Regions from separate parts of the Leifsonia sp. KNZ13-11D genome, predicted to be linked through region 1. Evidence: predicted binding sites of a transcription regulator. Region 1 holds the regulator's gene; the other holds the start of a gene.

Evidence for each region. The regulator HrcA, encoded in region 1, represses chaperone genes, less so after heat shock. The targets are predictions, from matches to a motif close to TTNGCACTCGNNNNNNNCGAGTGCNAA.
Region 2: groES (co-chaperone GroES) is a predicted target of HrcA. The motif match lies at 4,277-4,303, and genes of this name have one in related genera.

The regions. Positions count from the first base shown of each region.
Region 1 covers NZ_JBPGWU010000001.1:1,914,790-1,922,846, reverse strand. Annotated here, with positions in the region: gene ACR9Y5_RS09615 (histidine triad nucleotide-binding protein) at 1-251, opposite strand, end outside; gene ACR9Y5_RS09610 (16S rRNA (uracil(1498)-N(3))-methyltransferase) at 293-1,021, opposite strand; gene dnaJ (molecular chaperone DnaJ) at 1,028-2,143, opposite strand; gene hrcA (heat-inducible transcriptional repressor HrcA) at 2,199-3,221, opposite strand; gene ACR9Y5_RS09595 (DUF4870 domain-containing protein) at 3,379-3,897, shown strand; gene ACR9Y5_RS09590 (DUF4870 domain-containing protein) at 3,993-4,376, shown strand; gene hemW (radical SAM family heme chaperone HemW) at 4,369-5,619, opposite strand; gene ACR9Y5_RS09580 (DUF1990 family protein) at 5,619-6,284, opposite strand; gene lepA (translation elongation factor 4) at 6,341-8,057, opposite strand, start outside.
Region 2 covers NZ_JBPGWU010000001.1:987,481-995,537, forward strand. Annotated here, with positions in the region: gene tsaE (tRNA (adenosine(37)-N6)-threonylcarbamoyltransferase complex ATPase subunit type 1 TsaE) at 1-126, shown strand, start outside; gene tsaB (tRNA (adenosine(37)-N6)-threonylcarbamoyltransferase complex dimerization subunit type 1 TsaB) at 136-756, shown strand; gene rimI (ribosomal protein S18-alanine N-acetyltransferase) at 753-1,265, shown strand; gene tsaD (tRNA (adenosine(37)-N6)-threonylcarbamoyltransferase complex transferase subunit TsaD) at 1,262-2,344, shown strand; gene ACR9Y5_RS05035 (DUF4190 domain-containing protein) at 2,468-3,073, shown strand; gene ACR9Y5_RS05040 (THUMP-like domain-containing protein) at 3,074-4,261, opposite strand; gene groES (co-chaperone GroES) at 4,394-4,690, shown strand; gene rarD (EamA family transporter RarD) at 5,143-6,084, shown strand; gene guaB (IMP dehydrogenase) at 6,180-7,682, shown strand; gene ACR9Y5_RS05060 (MalY/PatB family protein) at 7,770-8,057, opposite strand, start outside.

The sequences.
Region 1 (8,057 bases):
AAATCGCCGTCGGAGTGCTCGGCGGCGAGCTTGTTCGCCGTCGCCACGAGCTCCGCGAGCAGGTCGGGGTCGCCAGCGGCGAGCTCCGTCACGTCGCGGTACTGCTCGGTCTTGGGGACCACGAGCAGGTGCAGCGGCGCCTGCGGCGCGATGTCGCGGAACGCGATGATGCGCTCCGAGTCGTACACCACGTCGGCCGGGATCTCGCCCGCGATGATGCGGGAGAAGATCGAACGCTCCGTCTCTGCCATGCCTCTATCCTATTCGCGCCCGCCGACAGCGCGGCGGGCGTTCACCAGCGGCGGAGCGTCGCGTTGAGCACGGCGAGGGCGGCTGGTCCCGCGGTCGAGGTGCGCAGCACCGTCCCGCCGAGACGCACGAGCTCCGCACCCGCGTCCCGGAGGATAGCCAGCTCCTGCGGCGCGATTCCGCCCTCCGGCCCGACCACCAGCACGAGGTCGCGGCCGTCGGGCGCGACGCCGGTCAGAGGCTCCTCCGCGTCGGGTTCGAGCACGAGAACGCGCGCGGTCGCGGCCCGTGCGGCGATCTGCTTCGTCGTCGCCAGCTCGCCGACCTCCGGCGTCCAGGCGCGGATGGACTGCTTCGCCGCCTCCCGGACGATCGAATTCCAGCGCTCCCGGCCCTTCTGCACCTTGGCGCCCTCCCAACGCGAGACCGAGCGGGATGCGGACCACGGCACCACCGCATCCACCCCGAGCTCCGTCGCCGCCTGGATCGCGAGCTCGTCGCGGTCGCCTTTCGCCAGGGCCTGCACCAGCGTGATCGCCGGCGCCGGGCGCTCGACGCGCGAGACGGCCTCGACGTCGATCGTCAGCTCGGTGTTCGTCGCGACCAGCACCTCGCCGGACGCGACCAGTCCCCGGCCGTTGCCGATCAGCACGGACTCGCCGGGCCGGGTACGGTTGACGGTCGCGGCGTGCTTCGCCTCGGCGCCCGTCAGCGACAGGCGCGCTCCGACCTCGACGTCGTCGAGGTCCTCGCGCACGTACAGGGACGCCATGAGGCGCTACAGGTTGAGGAACCGGTCGCGGAGCTTCGCGAACAGCCCCTGCTGGAAGTGCGCGAGCGAGGGCTCCTGCGCCCTGTGGGACGCCGCGAACTTCTTGATCAGCTCCTTCTCCTTGTGGTCGAGCTTGGTGGGCGTGACCACCTGGATGCCCACCCGCAGGTCGCCTCGGCCGCTGCCGCGCAGGTGGGTGATGCCCCGGTCCTTGACCGTGACGATGTCGGCGGACTGCGTGCCGGGCTTGAGTTCGAGGCGGATGTCGCCGTCGAGGGCCTTCACGTTCGCGGTCGTGCCGAGGATCGCATCCGTCATCGAGAGCTCGAGGGTGCAGAGCAGGTCGTCGCCGTCGCGGCTGAACACCTCGTGGTGCTTGACCTTGATCTCCAGATAGAGGTCGCCATTGGGGCCACCGGCGGGACCGGCCTCGCCGCTGCCCGGCATCTGCAGACGCAGGCCGGTGTCGACGCCGGCCGGGATGTCCACCGGCACGGTGCGGCGTGCTCGCACGCGGCCCTGGCCCTGGCAGGTGACGCACGGCGTCGCGATGACGGTGCCGTAGCCGCGGCAGGTGCCGCAGGGGCTCGACGTCATGACGTTGCCGAGCAGCGAGCGCACCGAGCGCTGGATGCTGCCGGTCCCGTGGCAGATGTCGCAGGTCACCGGCTGCGTGCCGGGCTGGCAGCACGAGCCGTTGCAGGTCTCGCAGACCACGGCCGTGTCGACCTCCAGGTCGCGGTGCGTGCCGAAGATGACCTCGTCGAGGTCGACCTCCACCCGCAGAAGGGCGTCCTGACCGCGCTCGCGGCGCGACCGCGGCCCGCGTCCACCGGTGGCGCCACCGCCGAAGAACGTCTCGAAGATGTCGCTGAAACCGGCGAAGTCGGCGGTGCCCGCGCCGCCGCCGAATCCCCCGGAGCCGCCGAGGTCGTACTGCTGCCGCTGCTGCGGGTCGCTGAGCACGTCGTAGGCGTGCGTCACCAGCTTGAAGCGCTCCTGCGCCTCGGAACTGGGGTTCACGTCCGGGTGCAGCTCGCGCGCGAGCCGGCGGTACGCCTTCTTGATCTCGTCGGGGCTTGCGTCGCGCTCGACGCCGAGGACTTCGTAGTGGTCGGCCACGTGGGCTGTTCCTTCTTCTTTCGTCGCGTGTGGTGATCGAGGGCTGCCGGGCGGCCTACTGGTCGCTGAGCAGCCGGGAGAGGTAACGGGCCACGGCACGGACCGCCGCCATGTTGCCCGAGTAGTCCATGCGGAGCGGTCCGAGCAGGCCGACGCGGGCGACATCCGACCCCGCCGCACTGTAACCGCTGGAGAGGACGGATGCTTCCGTCAGGCCGAATCCGGCGTTCTCGCGTCCGATGCTGACCGCGACCCCGTGCTGGTCGGAGGCCATCTCGTCGAAGAGCCGCAGCAGCACCACCTGCTCCTCGATCGCCTCGAGGACCGGGGTGATGGTGCCGGGGAAGTCGAGCTCGGTGCGCACGAGGTTCGCGGCGCCCGCCATGACGAGCTTCTCCTGGCGGTTCACCGCGATCTGGTCGAGCAGGGCGCTGACGACCGGCTCGACGAGGGCGCGTGTGCGCTCGGTGAGAGCGCCGGGCAGCTCCCGCAACCGCGTGGTCGCCTCGCCGAGGGTGAGGCCCGCCGCGGCGCCGTTGATCGCACCGCGGATCTCGGCCACGTCTTCGTCGCTCAGCTTGGCGACCGGCTCGATGACACGCTGCTCGACCGCTCCGGAGTCGGTGATCAGCACGCTGAGGAGCCGCCGCGGGCCCAGCGCGACGAGCTCGATGTGCCGGATGCGGGAGCGGGCGACCGACGGGTACTGCACCAGCGCCACCTGGCTGGTGAGCTGGGACAGGAGGCGCACCGTGCGCGAGAGCACGTCGTCGAGGTCGACGGACTGGCCGAGGAAGGTCTCGATCGCCGTCCGCTGCGCCGGCGTCAGCGGTCGCATCTCGGCGAGGTGGTCGACGAAGAGGCGGTACCCCTTGTCGGTCGGCACGCGCCCGGAGGAGGTGTGCGGGGCCGCGATCAGCTCCTCCTCCTCGAGCAGCGCCATGTCGTTGCGGATGGTCGCCGCCGAGACGCCGAAGGAGTGCCGCTCCACGATGCTCTTGGAGCCGACGGGCTCGCGCGACGCCACGTAGTCCTGGACGATGACGCGCAACACTTCGAGGCTGCGTTCCGAGACCATGTCCGCCTCCCGTCGATCTATTAGCACTCGCGGATCCTGAGTGCCAATCCTACCGCGCGGAAACGCCCGCCGGATGATTGCTGGCTGAGACGCGTCGGCAGTACCGTATGGGCACCGGTTCGACCCGCTCGCAACCGATCATGAAAGGGTTCCGCAGATGACAGACCCGAACCAGCCCACCGACCCGGCAGGCGGCGTCCCCCCGCAGCAGCCCGGAGGCGTGCCGCCGCAGCAGCCGTACGGCAACGTGCCGCCCCAGCAGCCTTACGCGCAGCCGGCCGGCGCGGGACAGCAGCCGTACGCCGCCGCCGGAGCCGCACCTCTCGACCCCGCCCAGGACAAGCAGTGGGCGTCGTTCGCCCACCTCGGCGGCATCCTCTGGTTCCTTCCCTCGCTCATCATCTGGCTGGTCTTCAAGGATCGCGGCCGGCTCACCGACCAGGAGGCCAAGGAAGCCCTCAACTGGCAGATCACCTGGATCATCGCCTGGGTGGCGTCGCAGATCATCGGGATCATCATCGGCAGCTTCACCTACGGCATCGGCTACCTGCTCTTCGGCCTGCTCATCCCGTGGGCGCTGTACATCCTGAACCTGGTGTTCTCGATCCTCGGCTTCGTGCGGGTGAACAGCGGCGGCACCTACCGCTACCCGGTCAACTTCCGCTTCATCAAGTAGCAGGTCGCGCGTTCAGACTCTTTTCAGCCTACGGCGCCGCGCCCTAGGCTGGACGCACCACGTCCACCCCTGGCCAGTCAGAGGAGAACAGCACCATGTCCGCCACACCCCCGCCGCCCCCGCCGCAGCAGCCCTACGGCGGCGGCGCGCCGCAGCTCAGCCCGGCCGACGAGAAGCTCTGGGCGACGCTCATCCAGATCGGCGGCATCCTGTTCAGCTGGATCCCGGCGCTCATCGGCTACCTCGTCCTCAAAGACCGCGGGCCGTTCGTGCGCGCGCACTCCGCCACCGCGCTCAACTTCCAGATCACGATCTTCATCGCCTATGTGGTGGGCTTCATCCTGTCGATCGTCGTGATCGGAATCTTCATCGTCCTCGCCGCGTGGGTGCTGAACATCGTGTTCAGCATTATCGCCGCGGTGAAGGCGAACCAGGGTGAGTTCTACACCTACCCGGTCGCCATCCGCTTCGTCAGCTAGCGGTCCGTTCCGCGGCGTCGTCGGCCAGCAGCCGGCGGACCACCGCGTCGGCCAGGAGCCGCCCCCGCAGGGTCAGCACGATCGATCCACGGAGGGCGGCTCGTCCGTCTACCAGGCCGTCGGCGATGAGGGCCGGTACCTCGCGGCGGCCGGCGTCGCCGAGCTCTCCGATGCGCACACCCTCCCGGATGCGGCTGAGCAGGAGGACGCGCTCGACGTGCCGCGTGTCCGCATCCAGCGTCTCGCGCCCCGCCGCCGGGGACTCGCCGGCCAGCACGCGCTGCGCGTACGCGGCAGGGTGCTTGACGTTCCACCAGCGGACTCCGCCGACGTGACTGTGCGCCCCCGGCCCGATCCCCCACCAGTCGTGCCCCAGCCAGTAGGCCAGGTTGTGGCGGGACCGGTGCGCCTCGTCGGTCGCCCAGTTGCTGACCTCGTACCAGTCGTAGCCGGCGTCGGCGAGTCGCTGGTCGGCGAGCTCGTACATGTCGGCTTCGAGGTCGTCGTCCGGTTCCGCCACCTGGCCGGAGCGGATCTGCCGCGCCAGCTTCGTGCCGGGCTCGACGATCAGGGCGTAGGCGGACAGGTGGTCCGGCTCGCACGCCAGGGCAGCGTCGAGGCTGCGGGACCAGTCGTCGAGCGACTCCCCCGGGGTTCCGTAGATGAGGTCGAGGCTGACCTGGAGTCCCGCCTCCCGCGCCCAGCCCACGACGAGCGGGACGCGCGCGGGGTCGTGGGTACGTTCCAGCGTCTCCAGCACGTGGGGCACGGCCGACTGCATCCCGAACGAGACCCGCGTGAAGCCCGCGTCGGCGAGCCGGCGCAGATCGTCGGCATCCACCGAGTCTGGGTTCGCCTCGGTGGTCACCTCCGCGCCGCCGGCGAGACCCCAGGCGTCGCGCACGGCGCCGAGCATCGCCGTCAGGTCGCCGGGTGGCAGCAGGGTCGGCGTTCCGCCGCCGAAGAACACCGTCGACGCCTGGCGGTCGGGAACGCCGCTCGCTCTCAGGGCCCGGGCCGCGAACTCCACCTCGCGGACCGCGTGGCCGGCATAGTCGGACTGGGAGACGCCGCGCAGCTCGGTGGCGGTGTACGTGTTGAAGTCGCAGTAGCCGCAGCGCACCCGGCAGAACGGCACGTGCAGGTAGACGCCGAAGTCCCGCTGCGGGGCGTCCACCCTGGTGGATGCGGGCAGCAGTCCATCGGCGGGAGCGGGGTCGCCGAGAGGCAGGGTGCTGGGCATCAGGCGGAACTCGCGGGGTGCAGTGCGCGCAGGTACTTCGCGGTATAGCGGCGCTGCACGAGGGAGAGCACCGGCGACGCCAGCCGGTAGAAGGCGTTCGACGGGCGGGACAGAGCGCGCAGCACGAACCAGACGGTGCCGTCCTCGCGCTGCTCCACCAGGAACAGCTCCTCGCCGCTCTCCGGGTGCCCGTGCAGCGTCCCGTAGGCGAAACCGCGCCGGTGCGGCTCGTCGACGACGTACACGACGCGTATCGGCGCGGACACGCGGAACGGTCCGAACGGGATCTTCAGCACCGCCGTCATGCCGTTGCGCACGAACGGCGTGCCGTCCTCGGCGAAGACGTCCTCCTCCGGGCGGTTCGTGCGCATCCGCATCGGCGTGCCGTCGGGCCCGAACTCGACGCCCTCGTACTGCACGCCGGTGCCCTCGCGCACATCCGTCACGTGGATGCCGCTCCCCTTCTGCACGCCCCACGCCATCAGCGCGGTGGCCGAGGTCTCGAACCGCTCGTCGCCGCTGCCCAGCCGGATGCTGCGCTCGAGCGGCTTGTAGCCTTTCGGCGGGTAGTACAGCAGATCGGCCGCCTGGGTGGCGCCGACCGCCCCGTACGTCACGGGTTGGTCGGTGAACGTCGAGCGGCGCATGTATTCATCTTCCGCCATGACGGAGGGGTTCGCGAAACGGGGGTTGCCCGCGGTACCGGGCGGCGCGCCGGCGCTTACTTCTTGTCCTTCTTCTCCGTGTCGCCGGAGAGCGCAGCGATGAAGGCCTCCTGGGGGACCTCGACACGGCCCACCATCTTCATGCGCTTCTTGCCCTCCTTCTGCTTCTCGAGGAGCTTGCGCTTGCGGGTGATGTCACCGCCGTAGCACTTCGCGAGGACGTCCTTGCGCATCGCCCGGATGTTCTCACGCGCGATGATGCGGGCGCCGATCGCCGCCTGGATGGGGACCTCGAACTGCTGACGCGGGATCAGTTCGCGCAGCCGCGACGCCATCATGGTGCCGTACGCGTAGGCCTTGTCGCGGTGGACGATCGCGCTGAACGCATCCACCGTCTCGCCCTGCAGCAGGATGTCGACCTTCACCAGGTCGGACTCCTGCTCGCCGAACGGTTCGTAGTCGAGGGACGCGTAGCCGGCGGTCTTCGACTTGAGCTGGTCGAAGAAGTCGAAGACGATCTCGCCGAGCGGCATCGTGTAGCGGATCTCCACGCGATCCTCGCCCAGGTACTCCATGCCGAGCAACGAGCCGCGACGGCCCTGGCAGAGCTCCATGATCACGCCGACATAGTCCTTCGGGGCGAGGATGGCGGCCTTGACGACCGGCTCCTCCACCTTCTCGATCTTGCCGCCGGGGAACTCGCTCGGGTTGGTCACGGTGACCGTCTTCTTGTCCTCCGTCGTCACCTCGTAGATCACGCTGGGGGCGGTGGTGATGAGGTCGAGGCCGAACTCGCGGGAGAGCCGCTCGGTGATGATCTCGAGGTGCAGCAGGCCGAGGAATCCGCAGCGGAAGCCGAAGCCGAGCGCGACCGAGGTCTCCGGCTCGTAGACGAGGGCGGCGTCGGAGAGCTTCAGCTTGTCGAGCGCCTCGCGGAGCTCCGGGTAGTCGCTTCCGTCGATCGGGTACAGGCCGGAGAACACCATGGGCTTCGGCTCGGTGTACCCGGGGAGCGCCTCGGTGGCGGGTTTCGCGGCGGTCGTGATCGTGTCGCCGACCTTGGACTGACGGACGTCCTTCACCCCGGTGATCAGGTAGCCGACCTCGCCGACGCCGAGTCCCTTGGACGGCGTGGGCTCGGGCGACGAGACGCCGATCTCGAGGATCTCGTGGGTGGCGCGCGTCGACATCATCTGGATGCGCTCCCGCGGGTGCAGCGTGCCGTCGACCATGCGGACGTACGTGACGACGCCGCGATAGCTGTCGTAGACCGAGTCGAAGATCATCGCGCGGGCCGGGGCGTCGGCGACGCCGACCGGCGCCGGGATCTCCGCCACGACCCGGTCGAGGAGCGCCTCGACGCCCATCCCGGTCTTGCCGGAGACGCGGAGCACGTCTTCGGGCTTGCCGCCGATGAGGCTGGCGAGCTCCTGCGCGTACTTGTCCGGGTCGGCGGCGGGCAGGTCGATCTTGTTGAGCACGGGGACGATGGTGAGGTCGTTCTCGAGTGCGAGGTAGAGGTTGGCGAGCGTCTGCGCCTCGATGCCCTGGGCGGCGTCCACGAGGAGGATGGCTCCCTCGCAGGCGGCGAGCGACCGGGACACCTCGTACGTGAAGTCGACGTGCCCGGGGGTGTCGATCATGTTCAGCGCGAAGGTCTGGCCCTCGACCTCCCACGGCATCCGCACGGCCTGGCTCTTGATGGTGATGCCGCGCTCGCGCTCGATGTCCATGCGGTCGAGGTACTGCGCGCGCATGTCGCGCTCGGAGACC
Region 2 (8,057 bases), 930 kb from region 1:
GAGAGCGCCGACGGCTCCGCAGAGGATGAGGCCGACGTCGACGAGGTGGACGAGCCGCGCACCGTGACCATCACTGGCTTCGGTCCGCGGTGGGCTCAGGGGACGGACGTCGCCGATCCCGCATAGGCTGGACGCATGCTTCTCGCCATCGACACGTCGGCCGGCACCAGTGTGGCGGTCGTCGACCGGGACGCCGGGGTGCTCTCCGAGGTGATCGAGACGGACACCATGCGCCATGCCGAGGTGATCGGCACGCTGATCGACGAGGCGCTCACGGTCGCAGGGATCGACCGCCGTGCGCTCTCCGGTGTCGTCGCGGGCATGGGCCCCGGCCCCTTCACCGGGCTGCGCGTCGGGATCGCCGCGGCGAAGGCCTTCGCGATCGGCATCGGCCGCCCGCTCGTCCCCGTGGTCAGCCACGACGCCGTGGCGTACGACCGCTACGCCGCCGGGCACACGGGACCCCTGCTGGTGGTGACGGATGCGCGGCGCCGCGAGCGCTACTGGACCGCCTACTCCGGCACCGGCGATCACAGCCTCCCGGTGCGGCTTGACGGCCCCGGACTCGCGAAGCCGGACGACCTCCCGCATCTCGGTATCGAACGGTTCGACGCGGAGGTGGTGCCGGCCGGGCGCCTCGGCATGCTGGCCGAGCTGCGCTACGCGCACAGGCTCCCGATGGACCCGGACGAGGCGCTGTACCTGCGCTCGCCGGACGTCACCCTCTCTGCCGGCCCGAAGCGGGTGACCGCATGACGGCCGAGGCGTCGGCGAACGCGCACGTCGCGTACGAGCTGCGCCGCGCATCCCGCGACGACGTCCCGGCCATCATGGAGCTGGAACGCTCGGTGTTCCTCACCGACGCCTGGTCGGAGCGCTCGATGCTGTCCGAGGTCACCGGTCAGCACGGCTACTACCTCGTCGCGTTCGAGCCCGGCGCACCCGACCGCATCGACGGCTACGCCGGTCTGTTGGCGCCGCGCGGGGCCGGTGAGGGCGACATCCAGACCATCGCCGTCGCGCCGCACGCCCGGCGCCGCGGCCTCGGGCGCACGCTCATGCTCGCCCTGATCGGGGAGGCCCGGCGCCGCGGAGCGCGCGAGGTCTTCCTCGAGGTGCGCGCCGACAACCCGGGCGCGCAGACGCTCTACCGCACGCTCGGCTTCGAAGAGATCGGCGTGCGACCCCGCTACTACCAGCCGGACGGAGTGGACGCCATCGTGATGCGCCTCACCGTCCCCACCCCGGAGACGACGATCGCATGACCACCGCAGCCACGGACTCCGGACCCCTGGTGCTCGGCATCGAGACCTCGTGCGACGAGACCGGCGTGGGCGTCGTGCGCGGCACGACCCTGTTGGCGAACACGATCGCGTCGTCGATGGAGGAGCACGCCCGCTACGGCGGCGTGGTCCCCGAGGTCGCGGCGCGCGCACACCTCGAGGCGCTCGAGCCGACCATCCGCACCGCGATCGCGGACGCCGGCATCGAGCTGGCCGACGTGGACGCCATCGCAGTCACGAGCGGCCCGGGCCTCTCCGGCGCCCTCATGGTCGGGGTGGGCGCTGCCAAGGCGCTCGCCGTCTCGCTGGGAAAGCCGCTGTACGCGGTCAACCACCTGGTCGGCCATGTCGGCGCGGACCTGCTGGACGCGTCGGGCGGCCCCGGACATCCGGTCGAGCTCCCGACGATCGCCCTGCTGGTCTCCGGAGGCCACACTTCGCTGCTGCTGGTGCGCGACCTGGTGTCGGATGTGGAGCTGCTCGGCGAGACGATCGACGACGCCGCCGGGGAGGCGTTCGACAAGGTCGCGCGAGTGCTCGGCCTGCCGTATCCCGGTGGTCCCCAGATCGACCGGGTCGCCGCGGACGGGGATCCCGCCGCCATCCGGTTCCCGCGGGGGCTCACGCGGCCGAAGGACCTGGAGAACCACCGGTACGACTTCTCGTTCTCAGGGCTCAAGACGGCGGTCGCCCGCTGGGTGGAGCAGCGGCAGGACGCCGGGGAGGAGGTGCCGGTCGCCGACGTGGCCGCCTCGTTCCGCGAGGCGGTCGTGGATGTGCTGATCACGAAGGCGCTGGCCGCCTGCCGCGACCACGGTGTGCCCCGGCTGCTGCTCGGCGGCGGCGTCGTCGCGAATGCGCGCGTCCGGCAGCTCGCCGTGCAGCGCGCGGCCGAGGCGGGCGTCGCGCTGCGCATCCCGGCCCTGTCGCTGTGCACCGACAACGGCGCGATGATCGCAGCGCTCGGCGCGCAGCTCATCCTGGCCGGCCACGGACCCAGCGAGCTGACGTTCTCGGCGGACTCGACCCTCCCGGTGACGGAGATTCAGGTCACCCGCTGACGTCGGTGCGTTGACACCCCTGCGCGCACCCTGTCACGATGGACCTGATACAGCGTTCTCTCAGGAAGCGGAGCTTCCCGGACGGGACGCCGAACGACGACTTCACTGAAGGAGATGGGTCCCATGACCGATCCGAACACCCCCGCCGAGCCCGTGGACCCGAACGCACAGAACGGTTCCGTCCCGCCGGCCGCGCCCGAGCCGCCCGCGGGCGACACCGGAGCCGTTCCGCCGCCTGCGCCGACCCCGGACTATGGCCAGCAGCCGCCGGCCCCGGGATACGGCCAGCAGCCGCCGGCGCCGGGTTACGGTCAGCAGCCGCCGGCGCCGGGCTACCAGCAGCCGTACGGTCAGCAGCCTTACGGTCAGCAGCCGGGTCAGCCGGGTCAGCCGGGCTACGGCCAGCCCGCGTACGGTCAGCCCGCCCCCGGGTACGCGCAGCCTTACGGGCAGCCGGCCGCCAAGTCGCCGATCCTGAGCATCCTCTCACTCGTCGGCGGCATCGTCGGCATCGTGCTCAACCTCGCGTGGGGCATCGGATTCCTGTTCGGCATCGCCGCGGTCGTGCTCGGCTTCATCGGCCGCCGCAAGGAGCCGCAGGCGCGCGGCTTCTGGCTGACCGGCATCATCCTCGGCTTCGTCAGCATCGCGATCGCGATCATCTACTGGATCTTCCTCGCGATCATCTTCGCCAGCCTGGCCACCTACGGGAACAACTACGGAGGCTGATCAGACCCGTTCGGCGAGCAGAGCCGTGTGCCGCCCGGCCACCCTGGTGAGGATCAGGGTGGCCGGGCGGTCGCCGTTGAGGGCGAGCCGGCGGCGGAGCGCCGCAGGGTCCACATCCACCCCGCGCTTCTTGATCTCGAGGGTGCCGATGCCGCGCTGACGCAGCGCCCGCTTCAGATCCTTCTCACCGTACGGCAGGGTCTCGAGGATGCGGAAACCGGCGGCGAACGGTGTCTCCGCGGGGGCGTCGGCGGTGATGTAGGCGATCTGGTCGGAGAGCATCCGCCCGCCGATGCGCCGGGCGAGGTCGCCGATGAGGCGGGCGCGGATGACGGCGCCGTCCGGTTCGTAGAGGTACTCCCCGAGCGGCCCGGTCTCCTCGTCCTCGCTGTCGGCGTCCGCGACCAGCTCGTCGGCCTGATCGCCGCGGAGCACCAGGGCGGCGCGCCGGATGCCCGGCCGAGCCAGCGCCCCGAACCACAGGCCCAGCTCGACCACCTGCCCGTCGGCCGACACCCACTGCGCTTCGGCGTTCGAGGGGATGAGGTCGCGGTCGAATCCGGGGCCGAGCTTCAGGCCGACCGAGCGACCGGTCGCCAGCTCGTACGCGAAGCCCAGCGACGGCGCGTAGTCGTCAGGGTCGACCAGGCGTTCGGTCTGCGTGTGCCCGGCGGTGCGGCGAGCCGGGTCGAGGAACACGCCATCGACGGTCCTCAGGTCCACATCCTCGGCCCGGCCGTGCTCGACCCTGGCCGTCGGGAACGGCGCGAGGTTGAAGGAGGCGATCGCCGCGGTGACCTCGTCGGCCTCGACGGCGGTCACCTCCAGCTCGAGGGCGGCCAGGGCAAGAGCGTCGCCGCCGATCCCGCAGCCGAGGTCGGCGACGCGGTACAGCCCGGCGGCGCGGAACCGCCCGGCGTGGCGCGCGGCGACCGGCAGCCGGGTCGCCTGCTCAAGGCCGACCTCCGTGAAGAGCATGCTCGCGGCGAAGTCGCCGAACTTGGCCTGGGCCTTGCGGCGCAGCTTCGACTGCGTCAGGACTGCCGCGACAAGCGCGGGGGAGTGACCCTGCTTGCGCAGGTCGGAGACGATCCGCAGCACATCGCGCTCGCTGCGGTAGGGCGGGAGCGAGTCGAGCAGCCGCAGGCCCTCGGGGCTCAGCAGTGCGACCAGCTCGGACCGTTCCATGGCGTCCAGGCTACCCTGGCACTCACGTTGCGGGACTGCTAACGCACCCCCTAGACTCGTGTTAGCACTCTCACTGCGAGTTTGCTAATCAGTCTTAGTCGAGACACTGTTCTTCACAGGAAAGGGGTCAACGTGTCGGTCTCCATCAAGCCGCTCGAGGATCGCATCGTCATCAAGCAGGTCGAGGCTGAGCAGACCACTGCTTCCGGTCTGGTCATCCCCGACACCGCCAAGGAGAAGCCGCAGGAGGGCGAGGTCGTCGCCGTGGGCCCGGGCCGCATCGACGACAACGGCAACCGCGTCCCCCTCGACGTCGCCGTGGGCGACAAGGTCATCTACTCCAAGTACGGTGGCACCGAGGTCAAGTTCGGCGGCGAGGACTACCTGGTCCTGTCGGCCCGCGACGTGCTCGCGGTCGTCGTCCGCTGACGCACCCTTCTTCCGACGGCCCGGCTGCCCTGAGCAGCCGGGCCGTCGTCGTGTCTGCGGGCGTGCGCTTCGACGCGCTTCGTCCGAGGAACGATTCGTGCCGAATGACCTCCAGGACGTGACGTGAGCCGCGATTCGTGCCGAATGTCAGGTACCCGAGGGGAGCAGGCGCCCACCCCTGGTCCGCATTTCGTGCCGAATGAAGGCTTAGAGGGGTTGTGAGGCGCGATTCGTGCCGAATGTCGCATCCTCGCAAGCGCAGGAGCCCCACGGGCCCCGACGATTCGTGCCCAATGTCGCGGTGTGCGTAGTGTGAGGCGCGATTCGTGCCGAATGTCGAGATCGAGCGGCGGGGCCGGGGAGCGGCGGGGCCGGCGGGCGGCGGGGCCGCGGAGCGGCGGGGCCGGCGGGCGGCGGAGCCGGCGTCGGCGGGCGGCGGTAGAGTCGGACGAGTGGCACAGCCAGACGACCTCTCCTCGCACCGCACCTCCGGGCTGGTGTACGCGGTCTCCGCGTACGTCCTCTGGGGCATCCTCCCGATCTACTTCCTCGCGCTCGCCCCGGCCGGCGCGTGGGAGATCGTGGCGTGGCGGGTCATCTTCTCGCTGGCCTTCTGCGCCATCGCGCTGACCGTCACGCGCTCGTGGGGCCGGTTCGCGGCCCTGCTGCGCGATGCGCGGGTCCTCCTCACTATGGGCGTGGCCGGCGCGTTCATCTACGTCAACTGGCAGACCTACGTGCTCGCCACGGTCAGCGGTCACGTCGTGGAGGCGGCGCTCGGGTACTTCATCAACCCGATCGTGACGGTGTTCCTGGGTGTGCTCGTCCAGCGCGAGCGGCTGCGGATCGCCCAGTGGGTCGCCGTCGGCGTGAGCGTCGTCGCCGTCATCGTCCTGGCCGTCGGCTACGGCTCGGTACCCTGGATCGCCCTCATCCTCGCCTTCTCGTTCGGTTTCTACGGGCTCATCAAGAAGCGCGTCGGCGGACGGGTGGATGCGCTCTCCGGCCTCACCCTGGAGACGCTGTGGCTGACGCCGGTCGCCATCATCCAGCTGGTGGTCGTGGGCGTCACCGCGGGGCTCACGATCGGCTCCGACGGTCCCTGGCACACGGTGCTGCTCGCCGGAGCGGGAGTGATCACTGCCGTGCCGCTCCTGTTCTTCGCCGCGGCCTCCCGGCGCCTGCCGCTCGTCTACATGGGCTTCATCCAGTACTTCGCGCCGTTCATCCAGTTCGTCGTCGGCGTCGCGGTGCTGCACGAGGCGATGCCGCCCGAGCGCTGGGTCGGTTTCGCGATCGTGTGGCTCGCGCTCATCATCCTCAGCGTCGACATGATCGTGGCCGCCCGTCAGGGCAAGCGCGCCGCCGAGCTCGACCTCGCGCCTGTCGACTGAAACGACGGAAGCCCGGGCCGGAATCGGCGGAATAGCAGCCCAGGTTCTGCCGTTACCATTGAGCATCCACAGTCGCGCATCTTGATAGGGGTGAAATGGACCAGGCGGATCCGTTCGGATTCATCGGTTTGACCTACGACGACGTCATGCTGCTCCCGGGGCACACGGACGTCATCCCGAGTGAGGCGGACACCTCCACTCGCCTGACCAAGCGGATCTCGATGGCGACGCCGTTGCTCTCGAGCGCCATGGACACCGTCACCGAGTCGCGGATGGCCGTCGCCATGGCGCGCCAGGGCGGCATCGGCATCATCCACCGCAACCTCTCCATCGAGGACCAGGCGGCTCACGTCGACAAGGTGAAGCGCTCGGAGTCGGGCATGATCACCAACCCCGTCACCACCACGCCGGACGCGAGCGTCGAAGAGGTCGACGCGCTGTGCGGCCAGTTCCGGGTCAGCGGACTCCCCGTCGTGGAGCCGGACGGCACGCTGGTCGGCATCATCACCAACCGCGACATGCGCTTCGTCTCGCCGTTCGAGCGGTCGACCACCAAGGTCCGCGACGTGATGACCCGTCAGCCCCTCATCACGGCCCCGGTCGGCATCGACCCGGACTCCGCGGTCGCCATCTTCGCCGAGCACAAGATCGAGAAGCTGCCGCTGGTGGACGCCGACGGCAAGCTGCGCGGACTGATCACGGTCAAGGACTTCGACAAGAGCGAGAAGTACCCGGACGCCACGAAGGACGAGGAAGGCCGGCTGCGCGTCGGCGCCGCCATCGGCTTCTTCGGCGACGCCTGGGACCGTGCCATGACGCTGGTCGACGCGGGAGTCGACGTGATCGTCGTGGACACCGCCAACGGCGACAGCGCGGGCGTGCTCGACATCATCCGCCGCCTCAAGGCAGAGCCGCGGGCGTCGCACGTCGACGTCATCGGCGGCAACGTGGCGACCCGCTCGGGCGCTCAGGCGCTCATCGACGCCGGTGCGGACGCGATCAAGGTCGGCGTCGGCCCGGGCTCGATCTGCACCACGCGCGTGGTCGCGGGCGTCGGCGTCCCCCAGGTGACCGCCGTGTACGAGGCGTCCCTCGCGGCGCGGGAGGCGAACGTCCCGCTCATTGCGGACGGCGGCCTGCAGTACTCCGGCGACATCGCCAAGGCGCTGGTCGCTGGCGCAGACAGCGTCATGCTGGGCTCGCTGCTCGCGGGCACCTCCGAGTCGCCGGGTGAGCTGGTGTTCGTCAACGGCAAGCAGTTCAAGAACTACCGCGGCATGGGTTCGCTCGGTGCTCTCCAGACCCGGGGCAAGAAGACCTCCTACTCGCGCGACCGCTACTTCCAGGCGGATGTGCCGAGCGACGAGCAGCTGATCGCCGAGGGCATCGAGGGGCAGGTGCCGTTCCGCGGACCGCTGTCCGCCGTGGCGTACCAGCTCGTGGGCGGCCTCCGGCAGTCGATGTTCTACGTCGGTGCGCGCACCATCCCCGAGCTCAAGCAGAACGGCAAGTTCGTGCGCATCACCGCGGCCGGCCTCAAGGAGTCGCACCCGCACGACGTGCAGATGGTCGTGGAGGCCCCGAACTACCGTCGCTGATCCGCCGACTGCGGTCGTTCGGAACGTCTGCGGCGGGTCGCCCCGGCGCAGACGTTCCGAAACGCAGCAGTCGCGCGATCGAGCGGGTCAGTGCCGCGTCAGCTCGGCGATGCGGTCGATGGCCTCGGTCAGCACCTCCGGCGAGCAGGCGAAGTTCAGCCGGACGAAACCGGCGCCCTGGCGCCCGAAATCGGTGCCCGGGTTGACGGCGACGAGGGCCTCCTTCAGGATGCGGTCGGCCGGGTCGTCGCCCCAGCCCAGCTCGCGCAGGTCGAGCCACGCCAGGTAGCCGGCCAGCGGCTCCCGGTAGCGCACGCGCGGAAGGCGATCGGTGAGCAGCAGCGAGAGCAGTGCGCGATTGGACTCGATCGCCAC